Linked DNA regions of Heyndrickxia acidicola. The protein of the gene in region 2 interacts with the protein of the main gene of each other region in a pairwise test. Links are inferred from orthologs where the notes say so. Each region holds a gene or a part of one and is shown on either strand. Other genes may lie near its edges.

What was found. Proteins that work in one complex are often made in the same cells at the same time.
Region 1: the proteins of A5N88_RS20370 (region 2) and topA interact in binary tests that used the Escherichia coli proteins (3 or more experiments, as listed by UniProt). The link is inferred for Heyndrickxia acidicola from one-to-one orthologs.

What each region holds. Positions count from the first base shown.
Region 1 is NZ_KV440953.1:1,712,912-1,719,424, forward strand. Bases 755-3,752 are described here. They hold topA (type I DNA topoisomerase), read right to left. Parts: upstream 3,293-3,752; coding sequence 1,217-3,292; downstream 755-1,216. Outside these bases: tyrosine recombinase XerC, read right to left, coding at 1-612; DNA-processing protein DprA, read right to left, coding at 4,199-5,071; sucD (succinate--CoA ligase subunit alpha), read right to left, coding at 5,191-6,093; sucC (ADP-forming succinate--CoA ligase subunit beta), read right to left, coding at 6,151-6,513. UniProt on the Escherichia coli protein: Releases the supercoiling and torsional tension of DNA, which is introduced during the DNA replication and transcription, by transiently cleaving and rejoining one strand of the DNA duplex.
Region 2 is NZ_KV440953.1:4,373,419-4,381,271, reverse strand. Bases 2,587-5,459 are described here. They hold A5N88_RS20370 (YigZ family protein), read left to right. Parts: upstream 2,587-3,643; coding sequence 3,644-4,276; downstream 4,277-5,459. Other genes in these bases: A5N88_RS20365 (glycosyltransferase family 4 protein), read right to left, coding at 4,360-5,406; A5N88_RS20375 (sensor histidine kinase), read right to left, coding at 2,587-3,227. Also shown: A5N88_RS20390 (hypothetical protein), read left to right, coding at 1-116; A5N88_RS25165 (hypothetical protein), read left to right, coding at 146-304; A5N88_RS25160 (hypothetical protein), read left to right, coding at 334-492; A5N88_RS20385 (MEDS domain-containing protein), read right to left, coding at 579-1,151; A5N88_RS20380 (response regulator), read right to left, coding at 1,380-2,060; more of A5N88_RS20375, read right to left, coding at 2,079-2,586; A5N88_RS20360 (WecB/TagA/CpsF family glycosyltransferase), read right to left, coding at 5,665-6,405; accessory Sec system translocase SecA2, read left to right, coding at 6,607-7,853.

The DNA.
Region 1 (6,513 bases), 2.7 Mb from region 2 along the record:
ATTCATTAGCCTTTGTCTGGACTCATTTATGTAGGTTTTTAATGCCTCATTCGCAAAAGAACCAAAAATAACAATGCGTTCTTTTCTGCCTTTGCCTTTTACAAGGATCGTATCGAAGTCAAGATCTATATCTTTAAGTGTAATATTTGCACATTCACTGACCCGAATACCCGTAGCATATAATATTTCGAGCAATGCTTTATTACGCTGGTCTATCTCACTAGTTCCGCTGCACACATCAAATAATTTTTCCATTTCTTCTTCATAAAAAAATTTAGGCACCCGCAAGTGCTTTTTGGGCTGCGAAAGAAGAGCAAAAGGATTATCATCCACAATTTGCTCGCGCATGAGAAATTTATAGAAGCTTCGAAGACTGGATATTTTCCTGGCCAAAGTAGCCCTGCTGTATTCTTTTTCAAATAATTGAGTCAGATAAAGTCTGGCATCAAAGTATTCGACATCTTTAAGGGAATGAAGATTTTGTTCATTCATAAATAAAAATAAATGCTCAATGTCTTCCTGATAATATTGAATCGTATACTCAGAGTAATTTTTCTCAATTTGAATGTATTCGATAAAAGAATGTAGACAAGTTTTTCCAAATAGATCCATTTTAACACCTCACAAGGGCTACTAAATAGTATCACAATTCAGTAGCCCTTGCAATCAATCTTACAAATTTTTCTTAAAGTTTTGAATTGTTTCTAATAGTTGATAATCAGGCGGTAAAAATCTTTAGTTTTCATGTATTATTTTCACTGGAAACGAAGAAACGATTTAGCTTTTGCAATGGCAGAAAGTCTTTCTACATATAGATTGTTATTGCTTACCGCTCCAATCATCAGAGCAATCCTAAATAGAAATATAAATATTCTTCCCCAGCGATATGGCGAAGCTAACTAATTGCACATTTTGGTGTTGTGCAGGATTCTTTATTCTGGCGAATGTTAAGCTATGAACCATTTAAGAAATATGCCAAGCTTGTCAATTCAGGGTTAGCCACCCAAAATTGTTAATAGCTCGCATTATCCTTCCGTTTTTCTGTTGATACAGCCTTTATCTCTTTTTAATACATTTTGTCCCTTATGCATTTTACAATACATAATGAAATATGAAAAGGAAAATACTTCTCAAGCGTGTTAACAGGTTTATCCATATTTTTTTATTTGAAAGGAAAAAGAGTGAGGGGCTCTCACTCTTAACAGATCACTAAAGATTAGTTCACCGTTTCTTCCTTATAATCACAATGGATACACTGAACCTGAGTGCCTTTTTTCAGCTTTTTTTCGACCAGTATATGATTACATTTAGGACATTTTCTTTCAATTGGTTTGTCCCAGGATAAGAAATCACATTCAGGATAACGGTCACAGCCATAGAATACCCTTTTTTTCTTTGATTTTCTTTCTATAATATTGCCTTCCTGACATTTTGGACATTTAACACCTATTTCTTTGACAATTGGCTTTGTATTACGGCAATCCGGGAAATTGCTGCAGGCCATAAATTTCCCATACCTTCCCATTTTAAAAACCATCGGACTGCCGCATATCTCACAATCTTCACCGGCAAATTCATCCTTGATTTCAACTTTTTCCATTTCGGTTTCTGCTTTTTTAAGCCTTACTTCAAAACCTTTATAGAAATCATCTATGACTTTTACCCAGGCGTTTTTGCCATCTTCCACTTCATCCAGATCCTGTTCCATTTTTGCTGTAAAAGCAACATCCAGAATTTCCGGGAAAAATTCACTTATAAGCTCAAGTACAATTTCACCAAGCTCTGTTGGGATAAAACGTTTATTGTCTAAAGCAACATATCCCCTTTTTTGAATGGTATCCAGTGTAGGGGCATAAGTAGATGGCCTTCCTATTCCCAGCTCCTCGAGCATGCGTACAAGCCTGGCCTCGGTATATCGCGGAGGCGGCTGTGTAAAGTGCTGTTTAGGATCAATTTGTTCCGCCTTAACTTTGTCTCCTTTTTCCAATTCAGGCAGCATATTATCTTTTTCTTCTAAATTATCATCTGACCCTTCAACATACACCTTCATAAATCCGGGGAATTTCACTTTAGAACCATTGGCTCGAAACAGGACATCACCATTGGTTATATCTACACTCATCGTATCCAGTACAGCAGATGCCATTTGGCTTGCAATAAAACGATCCCATATTAACTTATATAATCGGAATTGATCCCTTGAGAGGTATCCCTTGATTGAATTCGGTTCTCTATTCGCGCTGGTCGGCCTTACACCCTCATGGGCATCCTGGGCATTCGTTTGTTTTTTCTCTTTTCTTTGTTCATTTCTGACAAATTCCTTGCCGAAATGCTCTTCAATATAAGCTGAGGCTTCCGCTTGAGCAACTTCGGAAATACGAGTGGAGTCTGTTCTCATATAAGTAATTAAACCGACTGTTCCTTCTTTGCCGATTTCAATTCCTTCATAAAGCTGCTGTGCAAGCATCATGGTTTTTTTGGCACGGAAGTTTAGCTTGCGAGCCGCTTCCTGTTGAAGGGAAGAAGTAATAAAAGGAAGAGCGGGATTGCGTTTCTTTTCTTTTTTGGTAACAGAAGAAATGTCGAATTCCTTTCCCTTGACCTGCTTTAAAACAGTCTTAACATCTTCCTCGGATGAAAGCTCCATTTTCTTTCCCTTTACTCCATAAAACGAAGCTTGAAATTTCTCCTGACCCTTCAGAAACTCTGCTCCAATAGTCCAATATTCTTCCGGTACAAAATCTTTGATCTCATTTTCTCTGTCTATTATGATCTTCACAGCTACAGATTGGACCCTGCCTGCACTCAGGCCTTTTTTAACCTTTTTCCATAACAGCGGGCTTATATTATATCCTACCAGCCGGTCCAAAATGCGTCTGGCCTGCTGGGCATCAACAAGATCCATATTAATTGGCCGCGGATGCTTAAACGATTCCTTAATGGCATCCTTTGTTATTTCATTAAACACAACACGGCAATCCGAATGGATGTCCACATCTAATGTATGGGCTAAATGCCATGCTATTGCTTCCCCTTCGCGATCCGGGTCAGCTGCCAGATAGATTTTCTTTGCTTTTTTGGCAGCAGTTTTCAAGTCTTTTAACACAGGGCCTTTTCCCCTGATTGTAATATATTTAGGTTCGAAATTTTGTTCAGGATCTACTCCCATTTGGCTTTTAGGAAGATCTCTTACATGCCCCATTGAAGCTTTTACTTTATATTTTTTTCCAAGATATCTTTCAATCGTTTTCGCCTTTGCCGGCGATTCAACAATTACTAAGTAGTCTGACATTCATAGGCCTCCCCAGAGGTTTTAAAATTTTCTCCAGCACCCTTGACTGCTCAAAATGAGGAATCAATAGGTCCACTTTCATATATTCTTAAAATCAAAAGTAAATACTAGTCGTGATTTTGTTATTTGTCAACGAAAATCATTTTTTATAAAAGTTGTTTTCGCAAGGATATCACTTTTCTTCCATTGGATAAATGGGTATTGTATTAGTCATTAAAGAATATCAAATAGCAATAAAGTTTACGAAAAGTGCCTTTTAAAAAACAAAAAATATTAATTCCCATTGCCATTTAGCATTCTAATCCTATTAAAAACATTATTAATAGAAGAATAAAGTCTTTTTAGCATATAAGTTCATTTCATTATTTCAGGTAATCGTTTTCAATATACCTTAATTTATTAATAAATCCCAGTATATTGTTTGAATATACCCTTTTCATTTGGCTGTTTTCGCATAGATTATTGCTTTACGTACAAAGGGTTATTCCATGTGTCGTCTGTCTTCGCGGCATCCTTTCGTAAGCTATTCACAAGCTTTAATACTGCACCTGAATTTTTAATTATTTTTTTGTCAAATAGCAATAAAGTTTACGAAAAGAGCCTTGTAAACTTTTCCTGTAAGAAAATTGTGGAGAAAATCAAGTCAAAACGCAGACTTTTCATTACTTTACGTAAAGTAACGCGTACAGAACCGAAAAGATACGCATGAAAACCATGTACCGGAATCTATTCAAAAAAGTATTCGATTAAGAGGTTTATATGTTGTGAAAAGATGAGCGGCCACGCTATAACCAATTTAAAATTCGTTTTTTACGGCATCAACATTTCATTTTTCTTATGATGCAAAATGTATAATAGTTTATTCAAAAATGCAACCTTTTTATGATAATAATCACCAATAAGCCTTTAAAATTTCAGTTCTTCCAGAATATCACTGCCTGTCATCACCAGCTTTGCCCCCTGCTGAATAAGGTGGTTTGTGCCATCTGATAAGGGATCCAATATACTTCCGGGTACAGCAAAAACCTCTCTTCCTTCGTGAAGGGCAAGATCTGCCGTAATTAAAGATCCGCTTTGCTTTTCAGCCTGAATGACCAATGTCCCTCTGCACAACCCGCTGATGATACGGTTGCGCATAGGAAAGTGCCATTTTTTCGCCGGTACTTCAGGTGGATATTCTGATACTATTAAATGATTTCTTTTCATATTCTCTGCAAGATAAGTATTCTCCTTTGGATAAACAGAAAAAAATCCGCTGCCAAGCACAGCAATCGTTTTTCCGCCTGCGGCCATTGCCATGTTGTGTGCCATTGTGTCGACACCTTTTGCAAGCCCGCTGGTGATGGAACAGCCTTTTTCTAGTAAGGGAGGAATAAGCTGTTTAATCGCATTTTGAGCGTATATAGTTGCTTTCCTTGAGCCTACAACAGCGATGGATGGCATACGAAACAAATCGGTATGTCCCATTGTATAAAGAACAAATGGAGGATTATAAATTTGCCTTAATAGAGGAGGATAGTCTGGATCTGTTATCACCTTGAAAGATATTCCGGCATTTTCATAGAATTGAATTTTCGAGTGGATGGAAATGGTATGAAGGTCCTTATAAAAGGCTTCTGCATTCAAAGCATTCATATGCATAATGGAAGCGAGCGAGGTCTTGGATAAGGTATAAAGGTCAGATAACCCAGCATTTGTTTGTAAAAGTCGAAGAACTCCTTTTGGTGTCGTACCCCTGCATTGAGAAAGATGCAGAATTTTGAGTCTTAAATCGTCCATATAACCCCCCCTTGTATTTAAAGCCTGGTCTATTGATTTTTTGACCTTTAATAGAGTTAAAGCTTAAATGAATATATAAAACAGTCCCTCAGCACCCGAGGGACTATTTCTAAAAAGTATTAGTTTGTTTTACATTTTTCGTAAAGTCCTTTTTCTTTCAGCACACTAATCATTGTTTCACCAAGTACAGAAGGAGTTTCAGCAACCTTGATGCCGCACTCATTCATAACACGGATTTTTTCATCCGCAGTACCTTTTCCTCCGGAGATGATAGCGCCGGCATGACCCATACGCTTTCCAGGAGGTGCTGTTACTCCGCCAATAAAGCCAACAACCGGCTTCTTCATGTTTTCTTTGATCCAAAGAGCTGCTTCTTCCTCAGCAGTACCGCCGATTTCACCAATCATAATAACCGCTTCGGTTTCAGGATCCTCGTTAAATGCTTTTAAGACATCGATGAAGTTTGTTCCGTTAACAGGGTCTCCACCAATACCAACTGCTGTAGATTGTCCAACGCCTTCTTCAGAAAGCTGGTTAACAGCCTCATATGTAAGGGTTCCCGAACGGGAAACAACACCTACATGGCCTTTTGTATGGATATATCCAGGCATAATTCCAATTTTGCACTCACCAGGAGTAATGACACCAGGACAGTTAGGGCCCACTAAGCGGGTTTTCTTGCCCTCCATATAACGTTTTACTTTTACCATATCCAATACTGGAATGTGCTCAGTTATACAAATAGTCAGATCCAGTTCAGCATCTACTGCTTCCATGATGGCGTCAGCAGCAAAAGGAGCTGGAACGTAGATAACGGAAGCATTTGCGCCTGTTGCTTTAACAGCTTCTTCAACTGTATTGAAAACAGGAACACCTTCAACCTCAGTACCACCTTTACCAGGAGAAGTACCGCCTACTATTTTTGTTCCATATTCCAACATTTGTTTCGTATGGAAAAGGGCTGTTTTACCCGTAATACCTTGTACAATGACTTTCGTGTCTTTATTAACAAAAACGCTCATTCTGTTCCCCTGCCTTTCTAATATCAGACAAATAATTTACCTTCATGCCAAAAATGATCAGCCCACTAGCTCAACAATTTTTTGCGCGCCATCAGCCATGGACTCAGCCGCAATGATATTCAATCCTGATTCATTTAGGATTTTCTTTCCTAAGTCAACGTTCGTTCCTTCAAGGCGAACAACAAGAGGGATTTCCAAACCAACTTGTTTAGTAGCTTCCACAACGCCAGTCGCAATTACGTCGCACTTCATAATTCCTCCGAAAATGTTAACAAAGATTCCTTTAACATTTTGATCAGAAAGGATGATTTTAAAGGCTTCTGTAACCTTCTCAGCTGTAGCACCGCCCCCAACATCCAGGAAGTTAGCAGGGTCTCCTCCGTAGTACTTGATAATGTCCATAGTGGCCATTGCAAGTCC
Region 2 (7,853 bases):
GACTCCTGCGGGATCAGCGTGTTAGGGAAGACCCCGCAGGAGCTTGCGACGAGGAGGCTTCCCGCACGCCCCGCGGAAAGCGAGTGCCTGCAGCGGAAATCAACTTGCAGGACTAAAAACGCTACGCATTTCTGAGCTATACCCAATGATAAATTTGAACTCAACGTTGATTGCAGCAAAAGACACGAGACTCCTGCGGGATCAGCGTGTTAGGGAAGACCCCGCAGGAGCTTGCGACGAGGAGGCTTCCCGCACGCCCCGCGGAAAGCGAGTGCCTGCAGCGGAAATCAACTTGCAGGACTAAAAACGCTACGCATTTCTGAGCTATACCCAATGATAAATTTGAACTCAACGTTGATTGCAGCAAAAGACACGAGACTCCTGCGGGATCAGCGTGTCAGGGAAGTCCCCGCAGGAGCTTGCGACGAGGAGGCTTCCCGCACGCCCCGCGGAAAGCGAGTGCCTGCAGCGGAAATCAACTTACAGAACTAACAGCGTTATGTATATCTGAGCTATACCCAATCATAATTTAAAATCAACAAAAGGGAGAAAAGGACTTTCTTTTACTAGCCCCTCTATTATTTCAAATCAAGCAAAGGCTTGTATTGTTCAGACATGATAAAATCATCTTCAATGAGTACATAGGGATGGGTTTCCATCAAAATCGTTTTCAGATGGTCAGGCATTTTCTCTCTTTCGTACGCACAAATTAATGGGAACGCCAAAGAATTCACTGCATGATCTACTATATTTTCAAAATCTCTTATTAAATGCAGCGGCTCTTCCATAGTCGCCCACTGCACATGAGCCCATGACCGGAAAGAGATTTTATTTTCCACGTACGGCTGCACCATTTTATTAAAGTACTCAGTGATTGCAGGCGGATGATAGCTGCCACTTGAAAAATAAAAGTCGAAGTTGTTAACATAGTGCACGAGTTCCATTTGCTCTTTCGTTAACAGCGCCTTCAGCTTATTGTGGATCATCGGAAAAATACGTTCATTTTCAATAAAAATAACGTAATCCCCTACAGTAACACTGTTTTTAATATACTTCACAGCCTGCTCGACATAGCTCTTCATTCCATTATAGGCATATAGCACATGCACACTCTTTTGTTCTTCAAACAACTGGTTCAATGTCTTTTTCAAGTCATCACCCCTTTACCTTTTATTATTTTATTATAACCGATTTTGACCATGGTTAACAGGATTGTTTACTTTCTTAAAGTGAGCACTGCAACGTCAAGCAGTGCATACTGCTCTATTTCATAAGGACAATTAACAGCCCGTACAAAAAAAGCCGCCTCAAAAAGCATTTATATCAAATACTTTCGAGACAGCTTGTCCTTTTTGTTGTAAGCAGCTTACGTCCATCAATCAGCGTACTTCCACCCAGCCATTTTTAATGGCAGCCACAACGGCTTGAGTGCGGTCATTCGCATTCATCTTTTGGAGAATATTACTCACATGGTTTTTAACCGTTTTTTCGCTTATGTATAAAGTTTCCCCGATTACCCGATTGCTTTTTCCATCGGCAAGCAATTGAAGCACTTCACATTCACGAGGCGTCAACAAATGCAGCGGCCTTACCACTTCAGGCTGCTGATATCCAAGACCTGTGTTTTGTTTGTTCGCCAGGCGTCTGAATTCCTCTACCAGGTTGCGGGTGACTTTCGGATGCAGATACGATCCGCCGTCCGCTACCACTTTAACGGCTTCAATCAGGGCATCGGAATCCATTTCCTTTAACAAATAGCCTGTTGCACCCGTTTTTAACGCGTGTGTTACATAGTTTTCATCATCGTGTATAGAAAGGATAATGACCTTTGTACCTGGGTAGGTTTCAATCAATTGACGGGTTGCTTCAATGCCGTTTTTATTCGGCATATTGATGTCCATCAAGACCACATCCGGATTAAACTTCTCTACAATGTCTGTTGCGCAGTTGCCATCTTCGCCTTCTGCCACCACTTCAAATGTTCTTTCAAATTCCAGTATCCTTTTTACCCCTTCGCGAAATAATTGGTGATCATCGATAATCGCGATATTCGTTGTCATTTTCTCCGCCTCCCTGATCTATCTTCTCACTAATAAAGGTACCTGGACAATGACGACAGTGCCCATGCCTTTTTTTGAATTAATAGTTACGGTGCCATCTAGTATTTCCACTCTTTCTTTCATGCCCACTATACCAAAAGAGCCTTCTTTTTTCGTGCTGACATCAAATCCTACTCCGTTATCCTTAACGACAACAACCACGAAGTCTTTTTTCACTTCGATTTTCACATTTATTTCAGATGCCTGCGCATGCTTTAAAGCATTTTGAACGGACTCCTGTACGAGCCTGAAAAGAGCCACTTCATAATTGGGCGGCAACCTAAGATCGTCCCCAATGTTAGTGAAATGGATACTAGTCCCCATATTATACTCTTCGATCGTCGCCAGGTATTTTTTGAGGGTCGGCAGCAAACCTAAATCATCTAATGCCATCGGCCGAAGATCATATATGATTCTCCGCACCTCTGACAAAGAGGATCTCGCCATTTTTTTCATATTTTTAATTTCTTTAAATGCTTCGTCCGTCCCTTTTTCTGCATATACCTTTTCAATTAGATCAGACCGCAAAAGCAAGTTGGCAAGCATTTGGGCAGGTCCGTCATGGATTTCCCTTGACAGGCGCTTTCTTTCTTCTTCCTGTGCTTCAATGACGCGAAGCCCGAATTCCTGCTTCTGCTTTGCATCCGCAATCGCATTTCCGATATCCTTTAAGTCACTGGTAAGGTAATTCAGGACAACGGTAGTCTGTGATGCTAAATGATCAGCTCGCTCCATCGCTTCCTCGAGAGAGAACAGCCTGCGCTGCAGCTCGTCCCGCCGTGTTCTGAGCTGATTCTCCAGCTGCCGATTGACGGAAAGCTTCATTTGCAAGTCATGAGCTGCTTCATAAGCATCCCTTACCTGTTCTTCAGAAAACTCCCGGAAATGCTGGCTTACTTCCGACAGCCGCCTTCTCGCAAACCGCGATTTCAATTCGAGCTGGTCGTTTTCATCCACCACATTGGATACCATTAATTTAATTTCTTTTAGTTCATTGGATAGAGATTCATAGTCCTGCCGGCATTCTTCTCCAATTTGGAAGATTTCATCCTTGCTTCGGCCAACGGTCTCCACCATTTTCCCTAAGATATCATCCAGTGATTTCGTATCAATCTTTTTAATTGACATACTGATTCCCCCAAGGTATCCCCTTCGAGATAGAGTTATTTTACCGCGAATTGTTAAATTAAACTATTTGGATTTTAAATTTAAAATAAAATTAGGTAAATATCCCTAATATTTTTGGTAGGAAAGCACTATTAACAAGTCGAAAGTACCTATTCGAACTTTATTTCTATGTTGTATACCATTACTAATGGCCGTGCCGTTCTTTTTTTACAGTACCGTAAAAATTTCACTGTTGTTTTATTGATATAACAATCAAAAACGCATTCTTCTTTCATTTTTACGAACAAATTTGTATGATGGTACTAGACAGAAAACGGCCTTCTTAGAGAAAGACATTCCATAAAGTATCTCTTTCTTCTCATTTTATCATATTTAAAGGCGGGATTACTGTATAATTCAGATCGGAGGGCGATGTTTTGCTAAATAAGTATTTAACAGTCAAGGGCTATGGAGAGCACGAAATTATTATTCAAAAATCCCGCTTTATTGCACATGTTCAAAGAGCTGTAACAGAGGATGAGGCGCAAAGCTTCATTCAGGAAATCAAAAAGAAGCATCGCGAGGCCAATCATAATTGTTCAGCCTATATGATCGGCCAGCAGAATCAGATTCAAAAAGCAAATGATGACGGAGAACCAACAGGTACAGCAGGCATTCCTATGCTGGAGGTGCTAAAAAAGCGGGACTTGAAGGATACAGCAGTGGTTGTCACCCGCTACTTTGGCGGCATCAAGCTTGGCGGCGGCGGATTAATTCGTGCCTATGGAAAATCAGTGTCTGAAGGCTTGAATGCAATTGGCATTGTTGAGCGTACCTTAATGTGCGTCATGCATGCCAAAATGGATTACACATGGATTGGAAAAGTGGAAAATGAATTGCGTTCTTCTATCTATGAAATAAAGGAAATTCATTATGCCGATCAGGTGGAATTTGAGGTCTATGTAGAAGAGAATCAAAAAACGGCCTATACCGAATGGATGACAGAGCTTACCAATGGACAAGCAGAGATCATGGAAGGCGAGACCCTGTATCTCGAAAAAGAAATATAAAAAAAGAAATCGGAGCAAATGCCGATTTCTTTTTTTGAATGCTTTTAAAATTGCCGGACATAATAGACTCGTCCCTGTCCGAATCAGCGTTTGGAGCGGACAAATTTCAAAAGCGGCTTGTAATTTTTCCCGACAAGGTCGATGCTCTCGACGAAAATTTCCAGGGCAATCAGCAAGACAGCGATCAGGATGATAGAACCCCACATAGTAGACATGGAGAAAATGATAGCTGCAAGACCAAACATTGCTGCGATTGCATAAATCAGCAAAACCGTTTGCCGGTGGGAAAACCCGATGCGAAGCAGGCAATGATGGAGATGGGATTTATCCGGCGCATAAATTGGCTGATTGTTTGACACCCTGCGGATAATCGCGAAAAATGTATCCGAAAGCGGCACTCCCAAAATGATAACCGGGATGATCAGAGAAATCACCGTAATGTTTTTGAATCCTAACAGCGACAGGACCGCAATCATGAATCCAAGGAAAAGCGACCCTGCATCTCCCATGAAAATTTTCGCAGGATGGAAGTTGTAAATCAAAAATCCGAGCGTACTCATAAGCACAATTGCACCCATCGTAGCTGCGAAAACATTTCCCATAATCAGGGCCATCGCACTGATGGTAATCAAAGCAATCGAGGAGACACCTGCCGCAAGTCCATCCAGGCCATCAATTAAGTTAATGGCATTCGTAACACCGACAATCCAGAAGACCGTTAATGGAATACTGAGATAGCCGAACTGGATCTGGCCGCCGAACGGAAGGTTGATAAACTGTGCCTCTGCTCCGCCCCAAAAGACGACAATCAGGGCAGCTGCGAGCTGGCCTACAAATTTAATTTTCGCCGAAAGCTCGATGATATCATCCAGAATTCCAAGACCCACAATAATAAGGCTTCCAAGAATGATTGGAAGTGGTTGTGCATGATCACCCTCAGGGCGCAAAATAAGAAAACCGATAATAAAACTTAAGAATATGGCAAAGCCGCCCATGCGCGGCATGATAGTTTGATGAACTTTTCGTTGGTTTGGCTTGTCTGTTGCACCAATCTTAAAGGCAAGCTTTTTAACGAAAGGAGTCAGTATAATTGAACTGATTAAACATATAAACAACGTGAAGTACAACATGCAAATCCTCCTTAAGGATATCGTGCCCATAATGGCAGACGAACAAACAGGAATTTCCTGCATGACTTCGATGAATTAAATCATCCATTATTTTTAAACGTAAACATACGTATATGAATCTACAATTCTAGTCACATTTTGCACTCATAGGCATTATATCATAATATATTCCAATGGAATACATTTTTTCTGCGGGTCGGTCTATTTGGTTAGACGGCATCACCCATCCAAGCCTCACAGCCAGCCAGCTAGCTATTACTACCCTTTTAACCTTTGAATTAAAACCTTCCAGGCAAATTGAGGCAAAGCAAGCATCCTTCTCCACCGTGAAGGCTGATTGACAAGACGGTAAAGCCATTCCACATTCATTCGCTGCCATGCTTCAGGTGCACGCTGAACCTCGCCAGCCAGGATATCAAAGCTGCCTCCAAGTCCCATAAAGATCCCTTTTTTGAAGGAATCATAATGGCGGGCAATCCATTGCTCCTGCTTTGGCACTCCAAGCGCCACAAGCACTAGGTCAGGCTCAAGCTCGCGGATTTCACGGGCAATGCTATCATCTTCCCAATCAAAAAAACCATTATGCGCACCCATAATCTCTACATTATGATATTCAGCAACAAGCCTAGCCATGACTCGTTCTAACACAGATTGTGATGCACCAAGCAAATAAAGGCGGAAACGCTCTTGATTGGCGATCTCCAACAGATCCATCATCGTATCAAATCCGGCCACTCTCTCAGGAAGCGGTTCATTCAGCAGCTGGGCAGCCTTTACAACCCCGATGCCGTCAGCCGTTACATAGGTAGCCTGATGGATAATATCCATATAATGCGAATCCTCTTTTGCTTTCATGACAATTTCAGGATTTGCCGTAATGACAAAGGTTTTCTGCTCTGTCTCTATTCTTTTTTTCAATAAAGCAACAAAGTCTTTACGATTTATATTGATAAAAGGTACACCAAGTATGGTGACTTTTTTCAATTCTTCTCTTTCCATTCCAAGACACCTCTGACGTTTCTTGCATCATACATCTAACCATTTCAGAAAAAGATACTTCCAATTACTATACCATATAATTCGACTTTCATGTATAGCAGTCTTTTACAATTTAGTTTTTATTTCCAAATAATTCTACTTTTCTCGACATCTCTCAACTATGGTATAATATTTCTATTAGCAATAAAGGAGAATTCAGGAATGATTACCTATATTAAGAAATCTCTTGGCACCCCCCAGGAGCGGACATTGAAAAAATATCAAAAAGCCGTAGATGAAATCAATGCACTAGAATCTGAGTATTCAGGATTGAAAGATAACGAGCTTCACCAGCAAACCTTCCTTTTAAAAGAGGAACTTAAAAATGGCGCAACAATTGATGAGATCAAAACAAGAGCGTTTGCGCTGGTTCGCGAAGCAGCAAAGCGTGTACTTGGCATGCGCCATTATGATGTCCAGCTGATCGGCGGACTTTGTTTATTAGAAGGTAATATTTCAGAGATGCCCACTGGAGAAGGAAAAACCCTTGTTGCTTCCCTCCCGAGCTATCTGCGTGCACTCGAAGGAAAAGGCGTTCACGTTATCACGGTGAATGAATACCTTGCAAAGCGTGACAAAGAAATCACCGGCCAAATCCTTGAGTTTCTTGGCCTGACAGTCGGACTTAACCTTGCTGACATGTCTCCTGAAGAAAAACAAGCTGCTTACCAAGCGGATGTTACCTACGGAATCGGCACGGAATTCGGCTTTGACTATCTGCGTGACCACATGGTGTACGACCCTTCCCAGCGTGTTCAGAGGCCTTATCATTTTGCCATCATTGATGAAATTGACAGTGTGCTAATTGATGAAGCCAAAACGCCGCTTATTATTGCAGCGAAAACAGAGCTTAATTCACAGCTTTTCTTTATATGCTCCCAAATCATCAAGGGTTTTATCCAGGACAAGGACTATACATTTGATGTCGAAACGAAAGCCGTAAATTTTACCGATGAAGGCATTACGAAAATTGAAAAGGCCTTCAGTATCGACAATCTATATGATTTGACCCATCAGTCGCTTTACCACTATTTGATTCAGTCGCTCCGTGCGCAAGTGATTTTCCGCCGTGACGTGGATTACATCATCCGTGAAGGGAAAATTGAACTGATTGATGCGTTTACCGGCCGCATCCTGGAAGGACGAAGCTTAAGCGATGGGCTTCACCAGGCCATTGAGGCAAAAGAAGGCCTAGAAATGACCGATGAAAACAGGACACAGGCAACGGTGACCATCCAAAACTACTTCCGCATGTATCCAATGCTTTCGGGTATGACCGGCACGGCTAAAACGGAAGAAAAAGAATTCCAAAAGGTCTACGGCATTAATGTCATCCAAATCCCGACGAACCGTCCAAGGATCCGTGTGGATATGGAGGACATTGTGTTTGAAAAAGCATCCCAAAAATA